Regions from separate parts of the Brevibacterium sp. LS14 genome, predicted to be linked through region 4. Evidence: riboswitches for the same ligand, from Rfam matches in the RefSeq annotation. Region 4 holds a riboswitch; each other region holds the start of a gene.
The links. Region 4 has a riboswitch for thiamine pyrophosphate ahead of thiM (hydroxyethylthiazole kinase). Riboswitches for the same ligand answer to the same signal wherever they lie in the genome.

Region 1: linked by a shared signal. The riboswitch ahead of EZE58_RS01835 (ECF transporter S component) and the one ahead of thiM (hydroxyethylthiazole kinase) in region 4 are both predicted to bind thiamine pyrophosphate.
Region 2: linked by a shared signal. The riboswitch ahead of EZE58_RS07560 (TenA family protein) and the one ahead of thiM (hydroxyethylthiazole kinase) in region 4 are both predicted to bind thiamine pyrophosphate.
Region 3: linked by a shared signal. The riboswitch ahead of thiO (glycine oxidase ThiO) and the one ahead of thiM (hydroxyethylthiazole kinase) in region 4 are both predicted to bind thiamine pyrophosphate.

Annotation. Positions count from the first base shown of each region.
Region 1 is NZ_SJXG01000011.1:68,577-75,707, forward strand. It holds gene EZE58_RS01830 (ABC transporter ATP-binding protein) at 1-460, opposite strand, end outside; gene EZE58_RS01835 (ECF transporter S component) at 460-1,089, opposite strand; TPP riboswitch at 1,115-1,223, opposite strand; gene EZE58_RS01840 (universal stress protein) at 1,293-2,291, opposite strand; gene EZE58_RS01845 (DUF4916 domain-containing protein) at 2,666-3,205, opposite strand; gene EZE58_RS01850 (MmgE/PrpD family protein) at 3,422-4,918, shown strand; gene prpB (methylisocitrate lyase) at 4,918-5,823, shown strand; gene EZE58_RS01860 (bifunctional 2-methylcitrate synthase/citrate synthase) at 5,820-6,941, shown strand; gene EZE58_RS01865 (enoyl-CoA hydratase/isomerase family protein) at 6,944-7,131, shown strand, end outside.
Region 2 is NZ_SJXG01000044.1:189,643-196,773, reverse strand. It holds gene EZE58_RS07565 (dihydroxyacetone kinase subunit DhaK) at 1-947, shown strand, start outside; gene EZE58_RS07560 (TenA family protein) at 935-1,618, opposite strand; TPP riboswitch at 1,616-1,718, opposite strand; gene EZE58_RS07555 (alpha-L-glutamate ligase) at 1,736-2,752, opposite strand; gene EZE58_RS07550 (VOC family protein) at 2,870-3,232, shown strand; gene EZE58_RS07545 (HutD family protein) at 3,299-3,799, shown strand; gene EZE58_RS07540 (hypothetical protein) at 4,017-5,525, shown strand; gene EZE58_RS07535 (MFS transporter) at 5,781-6,980, shown strand; gene EZE58_RS07530 (DNA-formamidopyrimidine glycosylase family protein) at 7,001-7,131, shown strand, end outside.
Region 3 is NZ_SJXG01000031.1:167,603-174,733, forward strand. It holds gene EZE58_RS03610 (mismatch-specific DNA-glycosylase) at 1-362, opposite strand, end outside; gene EZE58_RS03615 (SRPBCC family protein) at 411-890, shown strand; gene moeB (molybdopterin-synthase adenylyltransferase MoeB) at 874-2,040, opposite strand; gene EZE58_RS03625 (thiazole synthase) at 2,037-2,822, opposite strand; gene thiS (sulfur carrier protein ThiS) at 2,824-3,060, opposite strand; gene thiO (glycine oxidase ThiO) at 3,057-4,238, opposite strand; TPP riboswitch at 4,229-4,331, opposite strand; gene thiE (thiamine phosphate synthase) at 4,355-5,032, shown strand; gene EZE58_RS03645 (2-dehydropantoate 2-reductase) at 5,029-5,943, shown strand; gene arsM (arsenite methyltransferase) at 6,069-6,839, opposite strand; gene EZE58_RS03655 (amino acid permease) at 7,024-7,131, shown strand, end outside.
Region 4 is NZ_SJXG01000049.1:119,467-126,597, reverse strand. It holds gene EZE58_RS10015 (ABC transporter permease) at 1-1,164, shown strand, start outside; TPP riboswitch at 1,400-1,503, shown strand; gene thiM (hydroxyethylthiazole kinase) at 1,491-2,351, shown strand; gene thiE (thiamine phosphate synthase) at 2,348-3,055, shown strand; gene thiD (bifunctional hydroxymethylpyrimidine kinase/phosphomethylpyrimidine kinase) at 3,052-3,918, shown strand; gene EZE58_RS09995 (TenA family protein) at 4,017-4,760, shown strand; gene EZE58_RS09990 (hypothetical protein) at 4,857-5,069, opposite strand; gene EZE58_RS09985 (cysteine desulfurase family protein) at 5,222-6,397, opposite strand; gene nadC (carboxylating nicotinate-nucleotide diphosphorylase) at 6,399-7,131, opposite strand, start outside.

The DNA.
Region 1 (7,131 bases), on a different contig from region 4:
CGTGGATGCCGGCGAGTGCGAGGCGCTGCTTCTGGCCCCCGGAGAGTGCGGCCGTGGGGTGGTCGAGGGGCAGGTCGAGGCCGAGCGCTGCCAGGGAGGCGGGGATGCGCTCGTCGATGACTTCGGCGCTCATCCCGATGTTCTCCATTCCGAAGGCGACGTCGTCGCCGACGCGGGAGAAGATCACCTGCGAATCGGGGTCCTGGAGGACGAGCCCGGTCACACCTCGGCGAGGATCCGGTGGGGCGTCACCGATCACGAGCTCTCCTCCGGCCTCACCCGATTCGACGGGGAGGACACCCGCGATCGCGTGGAGCAGTGTCGACTTCCCCGCCCCTGACGGGCCGAGGAGGAGAACCTTCTCACCTGCGGCGATGTCGAGGTCGAGGGGGCCGACGGCGAGCGTGTCCCGATCGGCGTGCCGCCACGAATAGCCGCGAGCGCGGATCGGCAGACCCATCAGCGGATGCGGCCGGAGGCGAACGAGGACAGCGCCCCGGTCTTCGCGATCGCACGGTAGGCGTACCACGCACCGATGCCGGAGATGACGATGCCGGAGACGATCGCGCACACGGCGTAGGCGAGCTGGTAGGTCAGCTGCCATTCGGCGTTGTAGAGGATGTTCTCGCTCACGGCCATGAAGGCGGCTGCGACGAGACCGGACAGCGTCGTCACCCACAGCGTGAACCTCCGGTAGCCGAAGGCGGCGAAGACGAGTTCGGCACCGAGGCCCTGGATGAAGCCCGACAGGAGCACGGTCGAGCCGAAGTGGGAGCCGAGGACGCCCTCGACGATCGCGGCGAGCACCTCGCAGAGCAGCGCGGCACCGGGCTTGCGGATGATGGCGCCGGCCAGAGGTCCGGCGAGCACCCAGAGTCCGGCGATGAGTCCGATCGAGGGCGGGAAGGCCTGGAAGCCGAGTTCGATGACCTTCCAGCTGGCGGCGAGCACCCAGAAGATCAGGCCGACCGCGATGCCGAGCACCGCGGTGACGACGTAGTCGACGACGCGCCACTTCTTCGTCGGCGGGGCCTGCGTGTAGGCGGGTGCGGACTTCGCGGCGGTTCCGGGCGCGGTGGTTCTCGGCATTGTGCCTCCTCGTGTCTCAAGGAGGGGTAGAAGAGTCTCGACTTCCTTCGGCGGTGCTAGCCGCATCAGGTTCGAGGGTCTGCAGCATGATCTGCACTCTCAGCGCCCCTGCTGGCGCTCCCCTGTCGTGAGACTTACTGTACAGCACCCGCCGCGCCGCCTGTCGGGACCGCGTCAGGCGATCAGGCAGGCGGCGATGGTCGTCATGTGTCGTGCGGCTGTGGCCAGCTCGGGACGATCATCACCGGACCCTCGGCATGGTGGAGGACCCCGCGGGAGACCGAGCCGAGCAGCGCGCTCTTGACCGCTCCGCGACCACGCGTGCCCATCACCGTCAGCTGCGCCCGCTTCGTCGCCTCCGAGAGCATCGCGGTCGCATCGCCGACGACCACCGAGGTGGAGATCGGCAGACTCGGGAACTGCTCGCCGAGCGCATCCGCCTCCGCCGAGAGCGCGGTCTCGAGCTGCTTCTGCCGACGGTCGGCGACGTCGGCGCCGAGCTCGAGCTCGGGATACCAGTAGAGCCACTCCTCGCCGGCGGGCAGGACGGAGACGACCTCGAGTCCGGCCTCCCTCGAGGCGGCCACCTCGGCGGCGGTGAACATCGCGATCCGCGCGGCCTCCGAACCGTCGACGGCGACGACGACCGGTCCGCGGGCCTCGCCGCGCTGTGCTGAGTGCTGGGGGACGACGATCGTCGGGCAGTGCGCGTGCGGGGGCAGGGCCGTGGAGACCGATCCGAGCATGCGACCGAGGAACCCGCCGCGCCCTCGGGCGCCGACGATGACCACCTCGGCGTTGGAGCTGAGGTTGACGAGGACGCCGGCGGCGTCGCCGGATTCGGCCGCGTAAGTCACGGGTTCGGGATGATCGGCGAGGAGTTCGGACGCCTCGGCGAGGAGCTTCTCGGCTCCCCGCAGTGCGGCCTCGTCCTCGGGTTCGGAGGGTATGGAGGCCATGTTCGGGTAGATCATCAGCGGCATCGTGAACGCCGTGACGACGGTCAGGGGGACGCCGCGGTGGAGGGCTTCGATCGCGGCGTAGCGCAGGGCCAGGGCCGCGAGTTCGGATCCGTCGAAGCCGACGAGGACGCCGAGGTCGCGGCTGAGTCCGGACTCGGCGGGCCGCGGGTCGGCGGCGCGGTCATCGGTCGGGTTCGCAGCGGCCTGGCGAGCGGGGTTCCGGTGGGCGTCAGCGTTCATGGCAGTCCTCTCGACGGGGCCTGACCAACCCTGACGATGACGGCGGCCCCGAAAACCACATCCGTCGTCGTCGCCTCCAGTCTACCAGTGCACTTCTACAGCGTGTAGAAAAGTCGCCGAGGCGGTCGCCGGGTTGCTGTGGCGCCGCGGGGTGGCTGTGGCACCGCCGAGTTGCTGTGGCGCCGCGGGGTGGCTGTACGCCCGCGGGGTGGCTGAGCGGCCGGCGGGCGCATGGGGTTGCCGAGTCGAGGACGCCAAGTGTCGATTTCTGGCTCGCGAATCGACACTGAGCGTCCTCGAGTCGCAGCGCGCCGCGGAAAACCGGGCGGCACCCCGCGTAGGCGCCGGGCGCAGGCCCGATGGACAGCCCGGCCTCAGATGGGAAAGCCGAGGTAACTCAGGGCCGCGCGGATGATGTGCTCCTGACCGTGGGAGAGTTCGCTCGCGATGTCCTCGCGCAGCGCCTCCGACGGCGTGAGCCAGTCGAGGCTGAGCGCGTCCGCGCGCGGGGTGCACTCGCCGCGGACCTCCATGACGAAGCACATCGAGATCGCGTGCTGACGCGGGTCGTGGAGGAGCGCCGCTCCCTCGGTGGGGAAGTACTCGGCGATGTGGAACGGCGCGATGGCCGGGGGGACGACCGGCAGCGCGAGCGGACCCAGGTCGTTCTCGGCATGGCGCAGCAGAGCCGCGCGGATCGACTCGTGGTAGCGGATGCGGCCGCCGACGACCTCGCGACCCAGGGTGCCGTCGTCGAGGCGGCGCAGCAGGAGGCCGATCTCCTCGACATCGCCGGCCTCTCCGACGCGGACGGGGATGGCATTGACATAGGGGATGGGGAGACGGCGACGAAGCTGGGCGAACTCGTTGTCGTCGAACCAGTTCTCGTCGAAGTCGAGGGCAGTGCGGGTCATATCCCGATTGTGTCACAGTTCACCTCGACGGACGGGTGGGAGGAGGGGGGTCGAGGCGGCTCATGCCGGTCGGGTAAAGTATCTTGATGTCAAGATAAAACTCCGGCCGGGCCGCAGCGTCGCAGTGACGTGGCCTACAGTTGAGTCAACCACTCTCCGGCCAGCGGCGGTCGTGACATGGCCCGCAGCGGTCAACGACGATTGAAGGGATTGTCCATGATTGATCATGAGGTCCGTACCCACAAGAGCTCAGAGAACCTGGCTCGTGAGGATCAGCTCGCCTGGAAGATCGCCGAGGTCGCCTCCGACCCGACGCCCGTCGATCCCGAGGTCACCGAGATGGTGATCAACCGCGTCATCGACAACGCCGCCGTCGCGGCCGCCTCGGTGAACCGTTCGGCCCCCACCCACGCCCGCGAGCAGGCACAGGCGCACCCCTTCACCCCGGGTGCGACGATCTTCGGACTTCCCCTCGCCGAGCGCTTCTCCCCGGAGTGGGCGGCCTGGGCCAACGGCGTGGCCGTGCGCGAACTCGACTTCCACGACACCTTCCTCGCCGCCGAGTACTCCCATCCCGGTGACAACATCCCGCCGATCCTCGCCGTCGCCCAGCACATGGGCATCGGGGGAGCGGACCTCATCAACGGCATCGCCACCGGGTACGAGATCCAGGTCGACCTCGTCAAGGGCATGAGCCTGCACCAGCACAAGATCGACCATGTCGCCCACCTCGGCCCCTCGGCCGCGGCCGGCATCGGGGCGATGCTCCACCTGCCCACCGAGGTGACCTTCCAGGCAATCCAGCAGGCCCTGCACGTGACGACGGCGACCCGCCAGTCCCGCAAGGGTGAGATCTCCTCGTGGAAGGCCCACGCACCGGCCTTCGCCGGGAAGATGGCCGTCGAGGCCGTCGACCGGGCGATGCGCGGTGAAGGCGCCCCGAACCCGATCTACGAAGGCGAGGACGGCTTCATCGCGTGGATCCTCTCAGGCCCCGAGGCCCGCTACACGATCCCGCTGCCGGGCAAGGGCGAGGCCAAGCGCGCCATCCTCGACACCTACACCAAGGAGCACTCCGCCGAATACCAGGCGCAGGCGCTCATCGACCTCGCCCGCAAGCTCGGCGGTGAGATCGAGGACCTGACGAAGATCAAGCGCATCATCATCCACACCTCGCACCACACGCACAACGTCATCGGCACCGGCGCGAACGATCCGCAGAAGATGGATCCGAAGGCCAGCCGCGAGACGCTCGACCACTCGATCATGTACATCTTCGCCGTCGCCCTCGAGGACCGCGGCTGGCACCATGAGGACTCGTACACCCCCGAGCGGGCCGCCCGTCCCGAGACCGTCGAGCTCTGGCACAAGATCGAGACGACCGAGGATCCCGAGTGGACCCGCCGCTACCACTCGACCGACCCGAACGAGAAGGCCTTCGGCGGTCGCGTGGAGATCGAGTTCGAGGACGGGTCGACCCTGACCGACGAGATCGCCGTCGCCGACGCCCACCCGCTCGGCGCCCGCCCGTTCGTCCGCGAGAACTACGTCGAGAAGTTCCGCACGCTCTCCGCGGGCATCCTCACCGAGGCCGAGGCGAACCGCTTCCTCGACCTCGCCGAGAACCTCGAGAGCCTCGACGCGGCAGGCGTGGGCCAGCTCAGCTTCGCCGTCGAAGGGCTGAAGCACAGCGGTTCGAAGGGCATCTTCTGATGCTCGGGGCCACCACGACACCGGCCGAGCGCCGGAAGCGGTTCCGCGAGCTCCTCGCCGGCGACGGGATCGTCCAGTTCCCCGGCGCCATCAACCCGATCAACGCCCAGATCATCGAGCAGATCGGCTTCGAGGGCGTCTACATCTCCGGGGGCGCGTTCTCCGCGGCCCTGGGGGTGCCCGACATCGGCCTGACCACCCTCACCGAGGTGGCCGACCACGGCCGTGCGATCGCCCGGGTGACGAACCTGCCGACGTTCATCGACGCCGACACCGGGTGGGGCGAGGCGATGAACGTCGCCCGCACCGTCCAGGAGTTCGAGGACGCAGGGATCTCCGGCATGCACCTCGAGGATCAGGTCAACCCGAAGCGGTGCGGCCACCTCGACGGCAAGGAGGTCGTCACCACCGTCGAGATGACCAAGCGCATCGCCGCGGCCGTCAAGGGCCGGCGGGACGAGAACTTCGTCATCTGCGCCCGCACGGACTCCCGCGCGGGAGAGGGACTCGACGCCGCGATCGACCGGGCGAAGGCCTACGTCGACGCGGGAGCCGACATGATCTTCCCCGAGGCGATGCGCGACCTCGACGAGTTCGAGCGCTTCGCCGCCAGCGTCGACGTGCCGATCCTGGCGAACATGACGGAATTCGGAAAGAGCGAACTGTTCACCACCGAGCAGTTGGCGAACGTCGGGGTCAAACTCGTGATCTACCCGGTCACGACCCTGCGTCTCGCCATGGGTGCGATCAAGTCGGGCCTGCAGACGATCCGGGACAAGGGCACTCAGGTGGACCTGCTCGAGGGGATGCAGACCCGCGCGGACCTCTACGACACCATCGACTACGCCGCGTACAACGACTTCGACGCGGCCGTATTCAACTTCTCACAGGAGGGTCACCAGTGACCGAAGAAATCAAGAAGGGCCTCGCCGGAGTCGTCGTCGACACCACGGCCGTCTCGAAGGTAGTCCAGGAAACCAACTCGCTGACCTACCGCGGATACCCCGTCCAAGAGCTCGCTGCCAAGCGGAACTTCGAGGACGTCGCCTACCTCATCTGGAACGGCGAACTGCCCACCGAGGAGCAGCTGGCCGAGTTCAAGGCCCGTGAGCACGCCCAGCGTGAGATCTCGCCGGAGCTCGTCGAGATCATCCTCGGCCTGCCCAAGGACGCGCACCCCATGCACGTCGTCCAGACCGCGGTCGCCTACCTCGGCGCCGTCGACCCCGAGGCCGACGTCGAGGGACCCGAGGCCAACCTCGCGAAGGCCGAGCGCCTCTACGCGCAGCTGCCGACGATCGTCGCGATCGACCACCGCCGTCGCCACGGGCTCGACCCGGTGGCGCCGACGAAGGACCTCGACTACGCGGCGAACTTCTTCAAGATGGTCTTCGACGAGGTCCCCGCCGACGAGGTGGTGCGCAGCTTCGACATCTCGATGATCCTCTACGCCGAGCACTCCTTCAACGCCTCGACGTTCACCGCCCGCGTCATCACTTCGACGACCTCCGACCTCTACTCGGCCGTCGCCGGAGCGATCGGTGCCCTCAAGGGACCCCTGCACGGCGGCGCGAACGAAGCCGTCATGGCGATGCTCGAGGAGGTCGGCACCGCCGACAAGGCCTCGGCGTGGATCGACGACGCTCTGGCCCGCAAGGCGAAGATCATGGGCTTCGGACACCGCGTGTACAAGAACGGCGACTCGCGCGTGCCGACCATGCGCAAGGCGTTCGAGGAGATGGCCGAGGTCAAGGGCGCAACCGACCTCCTCGACCTCTACAACACCTTCGAAGAGGACTTCGTCTCCCGCAAGGGCATCTACCCGAACCTCGACTACCCGTCGGGTCCGGCGTACCACCTCATGGGATTCGACACCGAGCAGTTCACGCCGATCTTCGTCATGGCCCGCATCACCGGCTGGACCGCGCACATCTTCGAGCAGCAGGCCTCGAACGCGCTCATCCGCCCGCTGAGCGCCTATGACGGCGAGCCGCAGCGCGAAGTCCCCGACAGCCGGGGCTGAGCATGAGCACCGACGGTCGGCCCACCCCGGGCCGCTACCGTCCGGTCGACCTCGAGGGTTTCGACTTCACCGTCACCGGTGGGGTCGGGACCCTCGTTCTCGATCGGACCGACAAACGCAACGCCCTCTCCCGGGCGATGTGGCGGGCCCTGCCGGAGATCGTCGCCGGCGTCGACGCCGATGACACGAT
Region 2 (7,131 bases), on a different contig from region 4:
GCGACCCCGCCGACGGCGACCTCCTCGTCTTCGTCAACGGACTCGGTGCCAGCACGCAGATCGAGCTCTTCAACGTCTTCGACGCCGTCACCCGCGCCCTCGAAGCCAAGGGCGAGAAGGTCGCGGCGTCCCTCGTCGGCGACTACGTCACCGCCCTCGACATGACCGGCTTCTCGATCACGCTCACCCGAATGCAGCCGCAGTGGTTGGACTGGTGGGAAGCCGCCACCTGCACTGCGGCCTTCCCCGCGCCCGTCGCCGACGGCACACCGACCGCATCTATCGCCGAACGCGTTACCGACCAGGGTGGCGCAGACGAGACCGACGTGGGCACACTGCGCACCCGCGCACAGGATCGCAGCACCGACCTCGAGACCGCCGTCGTCATCCGCTTCGCCGAACTCGCCGAAGAGCATCACGGCCACCTCACGCGACTCGACCAGGTCACCGGTGACGGCGACTTCGGCGACAACCTCCGCGGCGGTCTCCGCCATGCGACCCGACTCATGGAGGAGGCCGACGCGGCGGGATTCGCCGCCGCCGAACGTGCCTTCCTCAACGGCGTCGGCGGCACGAGCGGGCCTCTGCTCGGCCTGCTCTTCCAGGAGCTCAACGCCGGATACGCGAAGCTTGGGGACGACGAGCACCCGAGGACCGTCTGGGAGCAGGCGACCGCGGCCGGCTCGGCGGCGATCCGCCGCGTCGGCGGAGCCGAGCCCGGCGACCGGACGGTCATCGACGTCCTCGAACCGACCGCCTCAGCGCTGAGCGGAGGATTCGCCTCGGCCGCCGAGACGGCCGCCGACGCCGCCCAGGCCACGGCCGAACTCCAGGCCAGGCGCGGTCGTGCGAGCTATGTCGACGGGCGCGGCCATGGCACCCCCGACGCGGGCGCGGTCGGGATCTCGCTGCTCTTCACCGCGGCCGCCGAGGTCTACGAACGCTGAGCCCGGTACGCCTCATCGAAGAACGCGCGCTCGAGCCCGACGGCCCGCCCCCACAGCGCGGTCAGCCGCTTTCGGGTCGTGACCGACTCGGCGTCATCACCCCGGGGAAAGACGCGTTCGAGTTCGTCGACGAGGAACTGCACCCACGCGGAGAAGTCCTCACCGCGGTGGAGGTCGATCCAGCCGACGTGGACGGCACGGGTGGGCATCTCCCGCTCGAGCTCACCCCAGTCGAGGTAGAGCCATTCGGCGATGACGAGGACGACGAGGAGATCCGGGTACGACGCCGAGGCGACGGCGGTCCGCATGACCTCGCGGAAGCCTTCTGTCGGAGCGAGGAGGACAGGGTCGGCGTAGTCGTCCTCGGTCACCCCTACCTCGGCGAAGGCGCGGATGAAGTACGAATCCTCATCGGCTTCGAGGAACCCCAGCTGCCGGGCGAAGCGGAGCTTCGCCTCGATCCGGTCGGCATGCGCGACGCACGCGCCGAGCATCGCGAGAAAATCCTCGAAGAACTGGTAGTCCTGGACGAGGTAGGTCGCCATGACGTCGTCAGGCACGGTGCCCGCGAAGAGCTCCTCGACGAACCGGTGGCCGACCGCGGCCGACCAGTCCTCGTCCGCTGAGTCGCGCAGCGCCTCGACGGCGCCGCCCTGGGACACAGTGATCATTCGTCTCCTCCAACTTCCTCCGCCGGCATGATCCGGATCAGGTGTAAGGGTCTGCCTTCGCACTCTCAGCGCCGGGTCAGGCGCTCCCCTGTGGTGGTCTGAGACTATCAGGCCCGGTCAGGGCACGGGAATGCCCGCAACCGCGCCGAGGCGCAGGCTCAACTCCTCGGCGATGCGCGCTGCCGCGGGCTGCCGGCCGGCCGCACGCTCGGCCTCCTCGACGGCCGAGTTGTAGTTCGTGTTCGTGTTGATGTCGTAGACGACCTGCCGGCCGTCGGCGGTCTCGATGAACTCGACACCGGCGAAGTCGATGCCGAGGTCGCGGAGCAGTTCCTCGAGTCGGCCGATGAGCGGGGTCTGTGCGGTGATCTCCTCGCGCCGGGTGAACTGGCTGACCGGCGCCGAGGCGGTGCGCTGGTCCCCGGCGGTCCCAGCGGTCAGGATCTCGCACGCGTCGGCGGGGCAGAGTTCGAACGAGCCGGCAGAGACATCGACTCTCACGGCATAGTGAAACCGGCCGCCGATGAACTCGGCGCGGGTGATGAACGGTGCGGCCGGCTGCAGGTACTCCTGGATGAGGGTGATGCCGTCGATCGGCTCGTCCGCGCCGTCGGGTCCGAAGTCGGCGATCGCCTGCTCGAGGTCGGCGTGGGAGTCGAACCGGCGCACGCCCAGGCCCTTGCCGCCCTGGTTGTGCTTGGTGATGAACGGGGGAGCGAAGTCCGCAGCCGCCTCGGTGATCGCGGTGCTCCCGAACGCGGCGGCGGTCCTGGGGACGTCGAAGCCGTGGGCTGCGAGTTCACGGTGCTGGCGGATCTTGCTGACCTCGAGCTCGTAGACGTCGGAACCGTTGATGACCGTCCGACCGGCGGCCTCGAGCCACGCGAGCACCGCCCGGCCGAAGTCCTTGACATGCGGGTCGGTGCGCGTGTGCGAGGACGCGGAGAGGCGGGACCAGAAGAGGGCCTCGGGCGGCTCGGCGGCCAGGTCGATCGTCGCTCCGGGCAGCAGCCATTCGACGTAGTCGACGCCCTGGGACTCGAGCGCCTCGGCGAAGGGGGTGATCCACTCCGGGTTGTCGTGGATGATGTAGACCGCGGGCCTGTCGGCGACGGGCAGCTGCTGGGTGCTCATGGAAGGCCTCTCGATGTCGTGTCGGAACGCTGGACGTATTGCTCAACAATCCTACGGGTCCGGGGATTCCCGGCCGAAGCCGTTCACCGCGTCCGTCCACCGGCGTAGACTCAGGCTATGGCTATCGCAAAGCAGCCCGTGATCGTTCTCGACGCTCCGGATGCTGGTGAGCTCGCCCGCTTCTCCGGCGACCTCCTCGACTGGCAGGTCCGCGTCGACGACGACGGCACGTGGGCTGAGATCACATCCGACTCCTGGCCGCCCATCTGCTTCCAGCAGGTCGAGGACTACCACGCCCCGAGCTGGCCCAGCCAGGAGCATCCGCAGCAGATGCACATCGACGTCATGGTCGACGACCTTGACACCGCAGAGGCACAGGTCATCGAACTCGGTGCCGGCAAGGCCGCGGTGCAGCCGGGGGAGACCTTCCGCGTCTTCCTCGACCCCGCCGGCCATCCGTTCTGCCTCTGCGTCAGCTGAGGCGGTGCCGGCCGACTGAGGCGGCGCGGGCCAGCCGTGACGGCGCCCGCGTCTACGATGGCGAGCATGGACCTCATCGCGTCGTTCGACGACATCGCACCGAGACCGTGGGCCAATGGCGCAGGTGAGACGACCGAACTCGTCTCACTCGACGAATCCGCGCGCCTAACCCAGGATCGCCGCCGGTGGCGGCTGAGCATCGCCCGCCTCGATCGTCCGGGTCCGTTCTCGTCCCTGCCCGGACTCGATCGGATCTTCTGTCCCACCGCCGAGGTGGTCCTGTCGATCGACGGCACCCTCCACCGGGCGGGCCCCGGGCGTCCCCTGCGTTTCAGCGGCGATGCCGACGTCGCTCTCACCGAACTGCGAGAGTCCTGCTTCGCGATCAACCTCATGACCGAGCGCGAAGGCGACCACCCTGCCCTGACGATGCTGCCCGCACCCGCCGAGCGGCCACGATTCGTCCTCACACTCGAACCGGTCGAGGGATGGGGGCGGTTCACCCTCCTCGAACTCGACGGTTCCGAGGAGCTGCCGGGCCGCCTCGGCGTCATCGAGATGAGCTGAGGAGGGGGAGGCTCCGGTCGCGCCCACACGGAAGCGAATCCTGAGGAAAACGTGCGAGTCGGGTGTACCGGCGGTCACAGGTCGAGGCGTCGTTGCTGGTCATCAGCGGAGTCGTCGGCCGGGCGTCCAGGAGGCTCCCAGGCTCGGGTGGGCCCGGTCAGGGTCTCTGGACTTCCACGGAGAATACTGGGAGCTGACACACGTTCTGGGAGGTACTTTGGCGTCGCAACAGAGAGACCCGCACAACTCGTCCGATCCCGCAGGCGCGAACGGCGCCGCGGGATCGATGCCGCAGCCGACCCCTGGTGCCCAGCCGACCCACGGCACCCAGCCGTCACAGACGCTGCCGCTCATCACCGAGGAGATGACAGCGGCGCATCCGGCGACGACCCCGGTCATGCCGCCCAACCCCATTCGTCATGATGCCCAGCCCGCGGCAGCGCAGCCGACGGCCGCCCAGCCGACGGCAGCGCAGCCCGCTGCGGGGCATACCGAGTCCACGGCTGTCGCGCCCACCGTGGCACAGGATGCTCAGATCGGCGAGGACCAGGACGGCGAGAAGAAGGAGAAGTCCGGGAACGGGATGTCGGCCACCCAGCTGCTGGCCGGCGCCGGTGCGGCAGCGACGTCATCGGTCATCGGCGGACAGCTCGGCGTCGCCGGCACCGTCATCGGCGCAGGCATCGCGAGCATCGTCACTGCGGTCGCCGTGAGCCTCTACAGCAAGAGCCTTGAGAAGGGCAAAGAAGCGGTCAAGGAGGTCGGCGCAAAGCTCGCCCCCGCGGTGAAGAAGGGTGCAGGTCTGCCGCTTGCCGGAGGCGGAGCTGCCCTCGGTGGGGCGGCCGCGGCCGCCGGTCCCCAACTGCGCACCCCTGACGCGAACCCGGACGCGAACCCTGACGCCACCGCCGTCTACGGAACGACCTCGCCGACCGACGGCACTGCCCCTGATGAGACGGCCGTCCACGGAGCCGTGGGCGACGGCGATCGCAGCGACACCGCGTTCGGCAACCTCGACGAGGCCGAAGCGGACGCCGAGGCCGCGGCCGGCACGAACACCGACGACGAACCGAAGTCGTGGTGGCAGAAGCTCAAGCGCAAGCGCGTCCTCTACCCTGTGACGATCGGCGTCGCGGCCTTCGGCATCGGCCTCGGCGGAGTCGTCATCGCCGAGAACCTCACCGACGCCGACATCTCTCCGGGCACCTCAGAGATCTCGAAGTCGGTGACGGGCGGCTCCGGTGGCGAGGAATCCGACACTTCGCGCGAGGGCGGCAGCGACGGCGGTTCGGGTTCGTCGAACTCCAGCGCGAACGGTGAGCAGGCCAACACCAGCAGCAACAGCAGCTCGTCGACGACCGGTGAGAGCGACCAGAGCTCGACGTCGACCACCCAGGGCGACCAGACGGGCACCGAGCAGGGAACGGACTCGAGCAGCGACACGAGCGGGACGTCCTCGGACACCTCGGGATCGAGCAGTTCGGGCTCGGACTCCTCGACCACCTCGGACGGATCGGGCAGCACCTCCGGCAGCGATTCGGGTACGTCCGGCTCCGGCAGCAGCTCCGAAGGCTCGGGATCGAGCGGCAGCGGTTCCGGTGGGAGCGGAAGCGGATCGAGCGGCTCCGGCGGTTCAGGCTCCGGCTCCGGTTCCGGTGGTGCGGGCAGCGGCTCCGGTTCGGGAAGCTCGGGTTCCGGCGGCAGCGCAGCCACCTCTCAGGGCTGAGCCGGCGCCCAGCTGAGCCACCCCGGCACCATTCACCTCTGCGTCGGGCGGTCACCGTGACCGCCCGACGCTTTGCTGTCCGCGGCCGGGATCGTTAGCCTGAGAGCGTGAGCACACCAGAAGCATCCAGGACCGGGCTGTCGGCACGCCGATAGCCCGATAGACCTCAGCGCGCACGTCTCAGCCGCACACAGGCCCGGCATCGGCAGTGCCCTTCGGAAGAATCCATTCACTGCTCATCCGAAAGGCCGGCTCATGCCTGCTCTGCTCTATTTCCTTGCCCTTGCCGTCTTCGCGCAGGGCACCTCCGAATTCGTCCTCGCCGGGCTGCTCACCGATATCGCCGCCGACCTCGGCATCACGCTCACCGAGGCGGGACTGCTCACCACGGCGTTCGCCCTCGGCATGGTCCTCGGCGCCCCGGCCATGGCGGTCCTCGCCCGCCGGTTCTCCGCGCGGACGGCACTGACCTCGTTCCTCGTCGTCTTCGTCGCTGTCCACATCGTCGGAGCGCTCACCGACTCCTTCACCGTTCTGCTTCTCACCCGCGTCGTCGCGGCCGTCGCCAACGCAGGCTTCCTCGCCGTCGCGCTCGCCCTCATCGTCCGCATCGTCGAACCGCACCGTCAGGCGAGAGCCGTCGGCGTCGTCCTCGCCGGGACGACCCTGGCCCTCATCGCCGGAGTGCCGGCGGGAGCGGTCCTCGGTGCATCCTTCGGGTGGCGAGCGGCGCTGTGGGCCATCGCAGTCCTCTGCGTGCCGGCCCTCCTCGCCGGCCTCACCGCGCCGACGGGTGCAGGCGGCGGCACCGGTGGAGCACAGCGGCCGCCGCTGCGCACCGAACTTGCCGTCCTCCGCTCCCGCACTGTCCTCGGCGTCATTGCGGTGGCGGTGCTCGTCAACGCGGCGACGTTCGGTGCGTTCACGTATCTCGCGGTCATCGCCGAGGCGGGGCTCGGTCTTCGGCCCCTCGCCGTGCCCGTCCTGCTCGCTCTCTTCGGCGTCGGCGCCTTCGTCGGGGTCACCGTCGCCGGCCGGTACGCCGATCGGCACTGGGCTCGGATCATCGGTCTGCTCGGTCCCTGTCTCGTGCTCGTCTGGGCGTCGCTCACGGTGGTGGTCGCAGGGGCCGGCCCAGGGGCACGCGGTGGGGGCGACCACCTCGGCGTGGGGATCTTCTGGGTGCTCACCCCCGTAGCCGGGGCCCTCTCCTTCGCTCTCGGCAGCACTCTCATCGCCCGGATCGTCTCCGAGGCGAGGCACGCGCCGAACCTCGGGGGAGCGTTCGCGACGGCCGCCCTCAACCTCGGTGCCGCACTCGGGCCGGTCGTCGCGGGACTTGCGCTCAGCCGCCTCGGCGAGGTCGGACCCTTCGCGGTCGCAGCGGTCTGCGTAGGATCTGCCGTCGGGATCTGGGTGCTCATCCGTCGGGCAGGACTCCTTGCGCCCGGCTGAGCACGGGCCATACTGGGGGTATGCCGGAACTGCCCGAAGTCTCAGCGCTCGTCGAGTTCCTCCGGCCCCGTGTGGTCGGCGACTTCATCGCGCACGTCGACATCGCCGAGCTCGCGCTCCTGCGCACCGCGGACCCGCCGCTCGATGCGGT
Region 3 (7,131 bases), on a different contig from region 4:
TCATCGGCTCTCGCGGTGGCCCGACCGACGAGGTTGGTGATGCCGATGCCGCGGGAGAGCAGATGCTCCTCATCCTCGATCGAGAGGCCGAGAGACGCATCCACGAGGTGGTCGGTGAGCCCCGCCTGGTGGAGCGAGGGCCAGAAGCGGTTGCCGGGGCGGGCGAACGGGGCGTTGACCGCCGCCGTCCACAGACCCGGATTGATGCCGACGATCAGGAGGGAGAGCTGCCCGGAACCCGCGGGCAGCACATCGTCGATCGCATCGGGATCGTCGGTGGCGAAGCGGGCGAGATCGTCCTTGGTCGGTTTCCGTCCCGCCAGCGGGGACGGTCTGCGGGAGCTGCGGCTTTCCTCGGACACGTCCCCCAGACTACCGTCGAAGGACGACGAGCCGAACGGAGGTCCGGCATGAGCCACGCACACACCCGAGCGGAATCAGGCGAGTCCGCTCCGTTCCACTTCGAGACGACCTGGCGCGTCGCCGAAGCGGTCGAGCCGGTGTGGGACGTGCTCTCCGCCATCGACGACTGGCCTGGTTGGTGGCCGGGACTGGCGTGGGTGCACGCTGTCGACGGAACGCTCGCCGAAGGCTCCAGGGCGCAGATCGGTGTGCGCAGCCCCCTCGGCCTCTCCCTGTCGATGATGCTGCGCATCGAAGCGATCGACCCGCCCCGGCAGGTCGTGCTCAGCGCCGAGGGGGACCTGCGCGGTACCGGGGTGTGGACGCTGCGCCGGTCGGGACCGCTCACCGTCATCGATGCCGTGTGGTGCGTGACGACGACGCGTCTGGCCCCACGCCTGCTGCGCCCCCTGTCGGCCAGGATGCATGCCGCGGTCATGGCCGCAGGCGAGACCGGCCTGCGCCGTCGCCTCAGCGCGCGGGCGTAGGGGAGTCCGCGGCGGACCAGGCCTCGATCCCGCCGGCCAGCGAGCGCAGGCGCACTCCCTCCGGAGTGCCGGGAGCCGCGGCCGCCACGGCCTTCGCCGACCGGACTCCCGACCGGCAGTGGACGACGATGTCGGTGGCGGGGCCGACCACCTCGTCGAGGGCCGGCCACCCCCGGTCGACGACGACGTCGAGGGGCACATGGACGGTGCCGGGGATGGACTGGACCTGCCGCTCCCACTCCTCGCGGACATCGACGATGACCGCGTCGGCCCCCAACGCACGAGCCTCGGCGACGGTGACCTCGTCGACGGCGGGCGCCGAAGCTGCCGGGGGAGCCGCACACGCGACGGCGACCTCGGTGAGGTCGGTCACGGCAGGCCGATCCGGGTCGGCGGAGAAACGCAGCGTCGTGAAGGTCGTCCCCAGCACATCCGTGCGCAGGAGCCTGCCGATGAGGGGGTCCCCGATGCCGCAGATGAGCTTGACGGCCTCGGCGGCCATCGTCGATCCGACGAGACCGCAGAGGACGCCGAGGACTCCTCCCTCGGCACAGGTGGGCACCGAATCGGCGTCGGGGATGTCGGGGAAGAGGTCGCGCAGCATCGGTCCGTGACCGGGCACGAAGGTGCTCACCTGGCCCTCGAAGCGGAAGATCGTCCCCCACACGAGCGGGGTGCCGGTGAGCTCGGCGGCATCGTTGGACAGATACCGGGTCGCGAAGTTGTCCGCACCGTCGATGACGAGATCGTGGGCGGCGAAGAGCTCGAGTGCATTGTCCGGGCTCAGGCGTTCCGCGAGGGCGGTCACGGACAGATGCGGGTCGAGGCGCAGCAGCGCATCCCTGGCCGAGTCTGCCTTGGGGCGGCCGACGTCGGCATCGCGATGGAGGATCTGGCGCTGAAGGTTCGAGACCTCGACGCGGTCGTCGTCGATGACGGTGAGGAGTCCGATCCCCGCCGCCCCGAGGTACTGGAGCACCGGGGCTCCGAGGCCGCCGGCGCCGACGACGAGGACCCGCGCGGCCCGCAGCCGCCGCTGGCCGAGATCTCCGACCTCTGGGAGGCTGAGATGCCGCGCGTACCGGGCGAGCTCATCGGGCGTGAGCGCGTCGACGGGCTCGACGAGCGGGCGCAGAGGTGTCCCGCTCATGGCCCCATCACCAGGTTCTCCGTGGTGACCCTGCCCTCGTGAGGTGAGGAGGCGAGTGCCAGCGGACGCTTGGGGATCCGTCCCGCGCCCCGAGCCAGGCGGCCCGCCTCGACGGCGAGCGCCATCGCCCGAGCCATCGCCGGTGCGTCATGGGCGCGGGTGACCGCCGAGGCGAGCAGCACGGCCGTGCACCCGAGCTCCATCGCCAGCGCCGCATCCGAGGCCGTGCCCACGCCGGCATCGAGGATGACGGGCACCTGCGCACGGGCGACGATCGTCTCGATGTTGTGGGGGTTGAGGATGCCCAGACCCGAGCCGATCGGGGCCCCTGCCGGCATGACCGCGGCGACCCCGGCGTCCTCGAGGCGCTTCGCGAGCGCCGGATCGTCGTTGGTGTAGGCGAAGACCGTGAACCCGTCGAGGACGAGCTCCTCGGCCGCCCGGAAGAGCTCGACCGGGTCGGGCAGGAGGGTGTCCTCGTCAGCGATGACCTCGAGTTTGACCCACGAGGTCTCGAGCGCCTCCCGGGCGAGCTTGGCCGTGAGCACAGCGTCCCGGGCGGTATAGCAGCCCGCGGTGTTCGGCAGGGAGCGGATGCCGAGTCGTTCGAGGAGGGCGAAGACCGAGTCCCTGGCGTCAGCGTCGAAACGGCGGATCGCCACGGTCGTCAGCTCCGTCGCCGAGGCGGTCAGTGCGTTCTCGAGGATGCTCAGGGTGCTCGCCCCTCCGGTGCCCATGACGAGGCGGGAGTCGAAGGTCGCTCCGTCGATCGTCCAGCTCATCTCAGCCTCCCTGCACAGCAGTGACGATGTCGACGGTCTGGCCGTCGACGATGGCGAACTCGGCCCAGAGTCCACGGCGGATGACCTCACCGTCGACAGCGAGGGCCACCCCGAGACGGCCTCCGTCGACGGGAGTCCCGTCCGTCGCGAGCTGCCTGCCGGTGACGTGCTCGACGAGCGAGCGGGCCGTGGTGCCTGAGGCGAGCTCGCTGCTCTCCCCGTTGAGTGTGATGGTCATGGTTCCTTCCTTGCTGTGGTCATCGCCGCCACAAGGCGCGGAGACGGGCTCTCGTTCGACTGTGCGGCTTCGGAGAAGCGGCGGGGAGCAAGGGCCGCGGGCGCCCCTGCGGGCAGCCACGGCGAGTCCTCACCGCGGGTGAGATCGGCACCGAGGCGGGCCCCGAGCGGAGTGAGGAGGATCCCGTGGCGGAAGTACCCGGTGGAGACGACGCAGCCGGGGTCCGTGCGCCCGATGAACGGCACGTCATCGGGTGATCCGGGTCGGGCACGCGCAGTGATCTCGGTGATCTCGGCATCGAGGATCCCGGGCACGAGCCGTTCGGCATCGTGGAGGAGACGGTGGACTCCCTCGGCGAGCACCCCGGGCCGTCCGTCCTCACGGGACGTGGCGCCGAGGACGAGTTCCCCGTCGGGGCGCGGGACGATGTAGACGGGCCGACCGGCGACGAGTCCGCGGATGGTGCGGGTGAGCAGCGGCGGTGCGCTCGCGTCGGTGCGCAGCCGGATGATGTCGCCGTGCACGGCTCGCAGCGGCAGGTCGGGGACGCCGGCGATCGTCCCCACCGCTTCACCGGCGGCGACGACGACCTGGTCGGCGGTGAGGCTGCGCCCATCGGCAAGAGCGACGCCGACGGTGCGGCCGCTGACGCGGACGAGTCCGGTCGCCTCCTCACGGACGATGTCGTCGTCGAGGAGCGAGAGCAGGGCGCCGGTGATCCGTCGTGGGTCGACGGCATGATCGCCGGGGATGCGCACCGCCCCGCTCACCCCTGGCGAGAGGGCGGGCTCGAGATCGCGGGCCCGGGATCCGGTGATGAGTTCGACCTCGGACCCCGCCTCGGCCTGCAGGGCGCGCAGGTCCCGCAGGGTCGCGAGATCCGCCCTGTCCCCGGCGCACACGAGGGTCTCCGTCTGCGTCTCGCCGAGGTCGTGCCCGGTCTCGGCGGTGAGTCGCGAGGCGAACTCGGGGTAGAGATCGGCAGAGGTGCGCATGAGGGGGAAGAGCGGAGACTGCCCCCACGCGATCTCCGCGGCCGGGGCGATCATGCCGGCGGCGGCATACGAGGCCCCTTCGCCGGGTGCGGGGTCGATGAGCGTGACCGACGCTCCCCGGCCACGCAGCTCCCATGCTGTGGCGAGCCCGATGATCCCGGCCCCGATGACGATGACGTGCACTGTATTCTCCCTCCGGCGGCATGACCCGCATCAGGTGCGGCGGTCGGCACGAAGCCCTCTCAGCCTCCCAGCGAGGCTCCCGCGAACTCCTCTACTCTAGGAGCATGGTTCCCGTGATGACAACGTCCTCCGCCCAGCGAGACACGCAGACCACGACTCGAACCGCGCGTCGGCGCGCGCTCGAGGCGGCCCGCCTCTACCTCTGCACCGATGCCAGGACCAAGCAGGGCGATCTCGCCGCGTTCCTCGACGCCGCATACGCCGGGGGCGTCGACATCATCCAGCTGCGCGACAAGAGCCTGGAGGCACGAGAGGAGATCGCCGCCCTCGAGGTCCTCCGGGACGCCGCCCGCCGCCATGGCAGGCTCTTCTCCGTCAACGACCGTGCCGACGTCGCCCTCCTCGTCGGCGCCGACGTCTTCCACGTCGGACAGGGTGACCTCACGAGCGGCCAGGCCCGTGCCGTGCTCGGACCCGACGTCCTCCTCGGCCGTTCGACCCACTCGATCGACCAGGCGCTCGCCGCCGACGCCGACCCCGACATCGACTACCTCTGCCTCGGGCCCGTGTGGGAGACCCCGACGAAACCCGGGCGACCGGCCGTCGGCCTCGAGCCCCTGCGGGAGATCACCGGACGGGTGAGTACGCCCTGGTTCGCGATCGGCGGCATCGCCGCCGGTGAGCGGCTCGACGCGGTGCGCGAAGCCGGAGCCGAGCGCATCGTCGTCGTCCGCGCCGTCACCGAGGCCGATGATCCCGCCGCAGCGGCAGCGACCCTGAAGGGAGAGCTGTGAGGATCCTCATCGCCGGAGCCGGGGCCACCGGGGGAGCGTTCGGCACCCGCCTCGTCGAAGCCGGACGTGACGTCACCTTCCTCGTCCGACCCGAGCGCGCCGAGGCGCTGCGCGCATCGGGGCTGCGCTTCATCGGCCCCGACGAGGACAGGACGAACCCGGTGGCCGTGACGACCGCCGAGGAGCTCGCAGCGAACCCGATCCCTGCGGACCTCGTCCTCATCGCCGTCAAGGCCAGCGGCCTCGACCAGGTCATCGACGACATTCGCCCGGCGATCGGGCCGGACACGCTCATCATTCCGTTCCTCAACGGCATGGCCCATATCGACCGCCTGGACAGGGAGTTCCCCGGGCAGGTGCTCGGGGGCCTCGTGAAGATCATCGGCACGATGCGCGGATACGACGTTGTGCAGATGACGGACATGGCGACGATGACGATCGGCCGCCTCGGCGGGGGAGAGGTGCCTTCCGGGATCGTCGAGGCCCTCGACGTCCCCGGCTTCCGCCTCCAGGTCATCGATGCCATCGATGACGCACTCTGGGAGAAGTGGGTCTTCATCGCCGCAGCCGGCGTGGTCACGTGCCTCTTCCGGGCGCCCGTCGGGGCGATCATGGCCGCCGGCGGCGAACCCCACGTCGTCGCGATCGTCGACGAGCTCGAAGCCGTGGCGATGGGCGCCGGACACCCGATCTCGGCGCGCTCCCGCGCGGTGACGCTCTCGATGCTCACCGCCGAGGGCTCCTCATTCACCTCATCGCTCTATCGCGACGTCACCGCCGGACTGCCCAACGAGACCGAGCACATCCTCGGCAGCCTCGCGGCGACCGCGGCGGGACTCGGGGTCGCGACCCCGCTGCTCGACCTCACTCTCGTGCAGCTGCGAGCAGGCGAGATCGACCGGGCGGGATGACCGGAGAGGGGTCTGCAGCCTGGCCGCGGTTTCGGAAGCCCGCGCGCACCGGCCGCCGCCTGCGCGGAGACGATGGGCCGCCTCGGCGAGACCGGAGAGCACGAGGGCGAGCGATGTTTCCAGGCTCAGCCGGCCGGCTTGACCGCCCGCACGATCGCCGAGTGCAGGCCGTCGGCGACCTCACGCGTGAAGTCGACCGCGACGTCGACGAATCCGACAGCGCGAAGACCGTCGACATACTCCGTTCGTGACAGAGCCCCGGCGATGCAGCCGACATGCGACCCGCGCTCACTGCGCTCCTGCGGGCTGAGACGGTCTTCGGAGACGACATCGGAGACTCCTATGCGCCCGCCCGGAGCGAGCACGCGGAACATCTCGCTGAGCACGGAGTGCTTGTCCGTGGAGAGGTTGATCACGCAGTTGGAGATGACGACGTCGACGGCGGCGTCCGGGAGCGGGACGGCTTCGATCGTGCCTTTGAGGAACTCGACGTTCGTCAGGCCCGACTTCGCCCGGTTCTCCTCGGCGAGAGCGAGCATCTCATCGGTCATGTCCACCCCGTAGGCGAATCCGGTCGCACCGACCCGGCGGGCGGAGAGGAGGACGTCGAGACCACCGCCCGAACCGAGATCGAGCACCCGTTCGCCATCCCGGAGCTCGGCGACGTCGGTGGGGTTCCCGCAGCCGAGACTCGCCTCGACGGCGCCGACGGGCATGCCCCCGACCGTCGTCGCGTCATAGAGTCCGGCACCGAATCCGCGCGGGGATTCGGGACAGCAGTCCGCGCTGCCGTCCTCGCGGAGCAGCTCATCGTTGCCCACTCCGGATGCGGAGGCCGTCGCCGCCTCCGCATAACGCGCCCGCACTGCTTCGCGGACCTGGTCGTCGTCAGCCATAGCGCTTCCTCTCCGTCGCTTCCTCGTCACCGGTGTGAGATCGATCCTGGTCGTCTCCCCAGCACGTGTCAACGCCGCCGTCCGCCCCCAGCCGCTCCGGCTGCGGCACCCGCGTCGCCGACGGCATGTGAGTAGAATGGCCGGGGCCTGCAACCGGGTCCGACAGCAACGAGCAGGGGACAGGATGACTCAGGCGGACACCTCGGCGACGGAGACCCGCGAACTCAAGCGGGGACTGCACACGAGGCACCTGCAGATGATCGCGATCGGTGGTGCCATCGGCACCGGCCTC
Region 4 (7,131 bases):
TTCGTCCGCACCTTCGTCCGGCGGATCAAGGAAGGCCAGCTCGGCTCGTTCCCGGTCATCCTCGCCCTCGTCATCATCGTCATCGTCTTCCAGTCGGCGAACAGCAACTTCATCTCCCCTGCCAACCTCGTCAACCTCTCCACGCAGGTCGCCTACCTCGCGATCCTCGCCCTCGGGATCAACCTCATCCTCCTCCTCGGCGAGATCGACCTCTCGCTCGCCCAGCTCGGCGGACTCTGCGCCTCCGTGCTCGGCGTCCTCGTCGTCCGCCAGGGAGTGCCCCCGCTCATCGCCCTGACGATCATGCTCCTCCTCGGCCTCGTCGTCGGTGCCATCCAGGGCTGGTTCTTCGCCGTCGTCGGCATTCCCGCCTTCGTCGTCACCCTCGCCGGTCTGCTCGCGTTCACCGGACTGACCCTGACGACGCTCGGCACGCAGAAGAACCTCTCGATGGCCGACACGTTCGCCTTCGATTTCGCGAGCTACTACTTCCCCGCGATGTGGGCGTACGTCTTCGGCGCGGTCGCGGTCATCGGTTTCGCCGCCGGGCTCATCCACTCGAAGCTGCGGCGGCACAACGCCGGACTCGACAGCGCGAGCTGGACGTCGGTGATCATCCGCATCGTCCTTCTCACCGCAGTCGTCTTCGGCTTCCTCATCCTCGTCAACCAGGACTTCGGGCTGGCGATGCCGTTCTTCCTCATGCTCGTCATCGCGATCGTCATCGACCTCGTGCTGCGGAAGACGAAGTACGGCCGATCGATCTACGCCGTCGGCGGCAAGGTCGAGGCCGCCCGGCGCGCCGGCATCCGGGTGACCTGGGTGCGCATCAGCGTGTTCATGACCGCCGGTGTCCTCGCCGCGCTCTTCGGCTTCGTCAAGGCCGGGGTGACGACGAACGCGGGATCGACGCTCGTCGGCACGCAGGACCTCCTCAACGCCATCGCGGCGGCCGTCATCGGCGGCACCTCGCTCTTCGGCGGGCGCGGATCGGCGTGGGCCGCTGTGCTCGGGGCGCTCGTCGTCGGAGCGATCAACAACGGCCTCTACCTCATCGGCTTCAACTCCGATGCGCAGCAGATCATCACCGCGCTCGTCCTCCTCACCGCCGTCGTCATCGACGCGATCAGCCGCCGCGGCCAGCGCTACGTCGGCAGAGGGTAGGCGTCGGAGGGTGGGCGACAGAGGTCTGACGGCTGCCGGTAGGCAGCTGGGTCGGTCGCCGAGGCGGAACTGAGTCACTTTTCGCCCGATCAGTCGGTTCAAGACCAGATCGATCGGACGAAAAGTGAATCATCGGGGCCGGGCGGCTGGATTGAAAGTGGGGTCGGGTGGGTTCGCGGCGGTGGGCCGTGCGGGCGCCGTCGTCGCCCCCTAGGTGTCGGTGATACAGTCGGGGGCAAATGACATGGGGTGCCCGGTGCGACTCGCGCAGGGCTGAGAGAACACCCATCGAACCTGATCTGGGCCATGCTAGCGAAGGGATCGTCATGACCGACATCGACCTGTCGTCGGCGCATGCGCGGCTGCGCGCGTCGAACCCGCTCATCCAATGCATCACGAACACGGTCGTGCAGCAGTTCAGCGCGAACGTGCTCCTCGCCGTCGGGGCGTCACCGGCGATGCTCGACCACGACGCCGATGCCGCGCAGTTCGCCCACCTCGCCGGCGGTCTGCTCGTCAACTTCGGCACAGCGACGAACCAGCAGTTCCTCGCCGCCGACGCCGCCGTCGACGCCGTCACCGAGGATGCCAAACCCTGGGTGCTCGACCCCGTGAGCATCGGCGCTGCCGACCACCGCACCACCCGGATCCGCCGCGCCGCGGCCGCCCACCCGACCGCGATCCGCGGCAACGCCTCGGAGATCGCGGCACTGGCCGGAGCCGGAGCGGGCGGGCGCGGGGTCGAGTCCACCGACGAGGTCGACGCCGTGCTCCCGGCCGCCGCCGAGCTCGCCCGCACGACCGGCGCCATCGTCGCCGTTTCCGGTGCCCGGGACGCCATCGTCGCCCACATCGACGGGGCCGACCACATCGCCCGCGTCGACGGGGGACACTCATTCATGCCGCTCGTCATCGGCACCGGCTGCTCACTCGGCGCCGTGACCGCCGCCTACCTCGCCGCCGTCCCGCCGGCGGGGACGAGTTCGCAGGCGGGCCCGGCAGGATCGGCCGCGTTCGAGCGCTTCACCGCAGTCGTCGCCGCCCACGCCCACTTCGCCGTCGCCGGAGAGGCCGCCGCCACCGGGGCGCTCGGACCGGGCACCTACTCGGTGCACTTCCTCGACGCGCTCTTCACCACCGACGACGACCGGATCGGCCGCGCCCGGGTCGAGGTGACCACAGTATGAGCGGCGATCGGCTCGCGGGCATCGACACCCGCCTCTACCTCGTCACCGATACCGCGCAGTGCGCGGAGGCGGGACGAACCGTCGCCGAGACCGTGCGCGCGGCCGTGACCGGGGGAGTCGGTGTCGTCCAGGTCCGCGACAAGGACATCGACGACACCGAATTCCTCGTCCTCACCCGTGAGGTCATCGCCGCCGTCACCGAGGCGATCGCCGGGACCGACCGCCGCGTTCCCGTCTTCCTCAACGACCGGGTCGCCGTCGCCCGCCGCCTCCTCGACGAGGGCAGCGACGTCCACATCCACGTCGGCCAGACCGACACCCCCGTCGCCGAGGTGCGCGACCTCCTCGGCGACGGCCCCCTCGTCGGCCTCTCCGCCGCCGAACCCGAGGAGTTCGCCACGGCCCAGGAGACCGGCGGCGTCGACCTTGTCGGCATCGGACCGGTCTTCGACACGACGACGAAGACCGACGCCCCGGCCGGGATCGGTCCCGACCGCCTTGGCGAACTCACCGCCTCGGCGGGGATCCCCGCGGTCGCGATCGGCGGCATCGACGCCGAGCGCGCGCACGAACTGCGGGGACGAGGACTCGTCGGCATCTGCGTCGTCTCCGCGATCTGCCGCGCCGAGGATCCCGAGCAGGCGGCCGCGGACCTCCTCGACGCCTTCGGCGACGGCACCCGAAAGGACGGGGAACAGGCATGAGCGAGCGACCACCGATCGCGCTGTCGATCGCCGGCACCGACCCGAGCGGCGGGGCGGGAATCCACGCCGACCTCAAGACGTTCACCGCCCTCGGCGTGCTCGGGACGACGGCGATCACCGCCCTCGTCGCGCAGAACACCCACGGGGTGTCCCGCGTCTACCCGATCGACGAGGACTTCGTCACCGATGAGCTCGACAGCGTGCTGAATGACATGCCCGTCGACGCGACGAAGACGGGCATGCTCGGATCCCGGTCGCTCGTCGACCTCGTCGTCGACCGGGCAGCGACCTCCGACTTCGGGTTCTTCACCGTCGACCCCGTCATGGTCGCGACCTCCGGACACCGCCTCCTCGAGGTCGATGCCGTCGACGCCGTGCGCACGCGCCTGCTCCCGGCCGCCGACCTCATCACCCCGAACCTCCCCGAGGCGGCCCTCCTCCTCGGCGACGACGTGCCCGAGGCGACGACCCCTGAGCAGATGCGCGACCAGGCCAGGGAGCTCGTCGCGCGCGGCACGCGCGCCGTCCTCCTCAAGGGCGGGCACGCCGCAGACGGCGAGGTCGCCGACATCCTCGTCACCGCCGACGGGGAGGTCACCGAGTTCGCCCACCCTCGGATCGCGACCCCGAACACGCACGGGACCGGGTGCACGCTCTCGGCTGCGATCACCGCCGAGGCGGCCGTCCTCCGGCGGGCCAACGGCGGGAAGACGCTGGCCTCTGAGGACATGCGGCAGGCAGTCGAACGGGGACTCGACTTCCTTGCCCGGGCGCTCGCCTCGGCGGCGGACTGGAAGGTCAGCCTCGACCCCGCGGGCGCCCACGGACCGGTCGACCATCAGGTCGACATCGTCCGCCGCTGACCCCGCCCGAGCACCGTACCCGGAGCGCTTCACCATCGCAGCACCGCGGCGCCCCGGACCCGACCCGATCGACGACGATTCGACCCAAGGAGACACGTATGACGACGACCTTCGCCGCCGGCCCGCAGACCACCGAACTCTGGGACCACGTCCGCCCGATCATCGAGGCGATCGAGGCGCTGCCGTTCCTCAGCCAGCTCGCCGAGGGCAGCCTCGATCCTCTTGCGTTCACGAACTACATCACTCAGGACAGCATCTACCTCAGCGGATATGCGAAGGCGATGTCCTTCCTCGCCGGGAAGACGACGGACCGGGACGAGTCCCGGTTCTGGTCCACCTCGGCGGCGGAGGCGATCACCGTCGAGGAGGAGATGCACGCCCAACTGCTCTCCGATGCCCGCCTCGGGCAGGCGCACTCCCAGCTCGAGGCCGAGGACCGGGTGGGTCCGTCGCCGACGACGCTCGGATACGTCTCGTTCCTCGTCGCCACGGCCGCGACCCGGTCCTACGGTGAGGGCGTCGCGGGAGTGCTGCCCTGCTTCTGGGTGTACGCGCACATGGGCAAGGTGCTCATCGAGCGCGCCGGAGAGATGGACGAGAACCACCCGTATCGGACGTGGGTGCAGACTTACGACGCCCCGGAGTTCGACGAGTCGACGCGGAAGGCCGTCGAGATCCTCGAACGCGAACTCGACCGGGCGCCAGCCGATGAGGCGGCGCGGATGCGGGCCGCGTTCGAACGCGCGTGCGTCTACGAACTCCACTTCTGGGCCTCGGCGCACGCGTTGCAGGACTGGGACGCGGGCGTCTTCGCGGTGCCCGCGGCCGAACCTGTGCGGTGAGCGCCGACACTGCGCGGAGGGCGGCCTCCGCGCAGACGGCGACCCCTCCGCTGCGGCGGCGCAGTGACCTCCTCCGCGGTGGCCCGGTGACCTCCGCTAAGCGCGGCCCTCGCGGCGGTCGTCGACGATCATGGTCAGCGGGGCGAACTGTCCGAGAGCCATCCAGCCCCGGCACAGTGTCGTCCAGAGGATGACGCGATCGACCTGGGACAGGGGGACACGGTCGTGCCGCGGACACGTGAGGCGCCCGAGGGCGAAGACGATCGCCGCAAAGCCGGCACCGATGATGGTGATGATCAGCAGATCCATGACGAAACCCCCTCGCAGCCGCAGTGGAACCCTGGATTCCAGTGTCTCTCCGAAGTGGCGCTGTGGAAAGGGGCCAATCGCACATCAGTGGCCTCTTCGCGTCGCAGTGAGGGCGAGGCGGCAGGGCTGGCGCGACCCGAACGGGCTGAGGCCTACGAATACGCGAGGCTGAGCCGGTTCGCCGCCTCGACGACCGCCGCTGCAGCAGCCGAGCCCTGCTCGGCGGTGATCGCAGACGGGAACGTGAAGCGCACGCTCGTCTTCGCGACCTCGGCGTCGATGCCGAGAGCGAGGAGCACATGCGAGGGCCCATCGGAGCCGACCGCGCACGCCGATCCGCTCGAGGCCGTGACCCCGAGGCGTTCGAGTTCGAGGAGCACGGCCTCCCCGCTCGTGCGGGAGAAGCAGAACGACGCATGGTTCGGGGTCCGCGACTCAGCACTGCCGGTGAGGAGTGCCCCGTCGACGGAGCGGAGCACCTCGGCGATGAAGTCGTCACGGATGCCGGCCACCCGGGCGGCCGCCTCGGCGCGTTCGGACTCCGCGAGCTCAAGCGCGGTGGCGAACGCGACGGCGAGGGCGACGTTCTCCGTCCCCGACCGCCTCCCCGACTCCTGTCCGCCGCCGTGGATGATCGGCTCGAGGGGGATGCGGGCGCGGATCGCCGCGACTCCGATGCCCTTCGGCGCACCGACCTTGTGCCCGGCCAGCGTGATCGCATCGACGCTGAGGCCCGCCAGCGGCAGCCATCCCGCGGCCTGCACGGCATCGGTGTGGACGTGCGCGCCGGCGGCATGGACGACCTCGCTCAGTGCCGCGATGTCGGCGACCGTGCCGATCTCGTTGTTCGCATAGCCGAGGCTGACGACCGCGGTGTCCTCCCGCAGGACCGCCCGCAGGGCCTCCGGAGTGATCGTCCCGTCGGGGTCGACCTCGACATACGCGACATCGAACCCGTGGCGTCGGGCAAGGAAGTCCGCCGAGGCGAGCACGGCCTCATGCTCGAGCGGAGAGGTGACGAGGTGCCGGCGTCCGGGATCCGTCCTCGCCGAGGCGGTGGCGTCGGGAAGCCCGCCGAGCGCCATCCCGGTGACCGCGAGGTTCGCCGCCTCCGTGCCGCCACCGGTGAAGACGATGTCTGTGCTCCGCATCCCGAGCACCCGCGCCACCCGGGCCCGCGCATCCTCGAGCGCCTCCGCGGACGCGCGCCCGAATTCGTGGTGGCTCGACGGGTTCCCGAACGCCCCGCTCAGGTACGGCCAGGCCGCTTCGAGCGCCTCCCGACGCACGGGTGCGCTCGAGGCGGTGTCGAGGTAGAGCGGGCCCATTTCAGTCCGCCGCCGGTCGGATCTCTGCCGCAGCGGTGTCGCCGTGAGCATCGCCTGACGCGTCGGCACCGCCCTGGTGAACGTGTTCACCGACAGCCGTGACCGCGCCGCCTGCCGGGTGCGACCGCTCGGTCGCCTCCGACAGCACGAGATCGAGTCCGAGGTCGATCGCCCGGACGCTGTGGGTGAGCGCCCCGGAGGAGATGACGTCGACGCCGGTGTCGGCGATCTCCGCGACGGTCTCAAGGCTGACGTTGCCGCTCGCCTCGATGATCGCTCGGTCCCCGATGAGCGCGACCCCGCGCCGCAGGTCGGCCAGGGAGAAGTTGTCGAGCATGATGATGTCGGCGCCTCCGTCGAGGACCGCAGGGATCTGCTCGAGCCGGTCGACCTCGACCTCGATCATCGTCGTGTGCCCGAGCCTCTCCCGCGCCGCCAGCAAGGCGGCAGTGACATCACCGCCTGCCCCGGTGAGCACGCCGAGGTGGTTGTCCTTGACCATGACCGCATCCGAGAGCCCGAACCGGTGACTGCTCCCACCCCCGCACACGACCGCGTGCTTCTCGAACGCACGCAGACCCGGAGTCGTCTTCCGGGTGTCGGCGATCCGCGTCCGCCCGTCGACCGCGTAGACGAAAGCCCGGGTCAGGGTCGCGATCCCGCTCATCCGCTGAGTGAAGTTGAGCGCGATCCGCTCCGCCCGCAGCACCCCGCGGGCCGGCCCCGAGACGGTG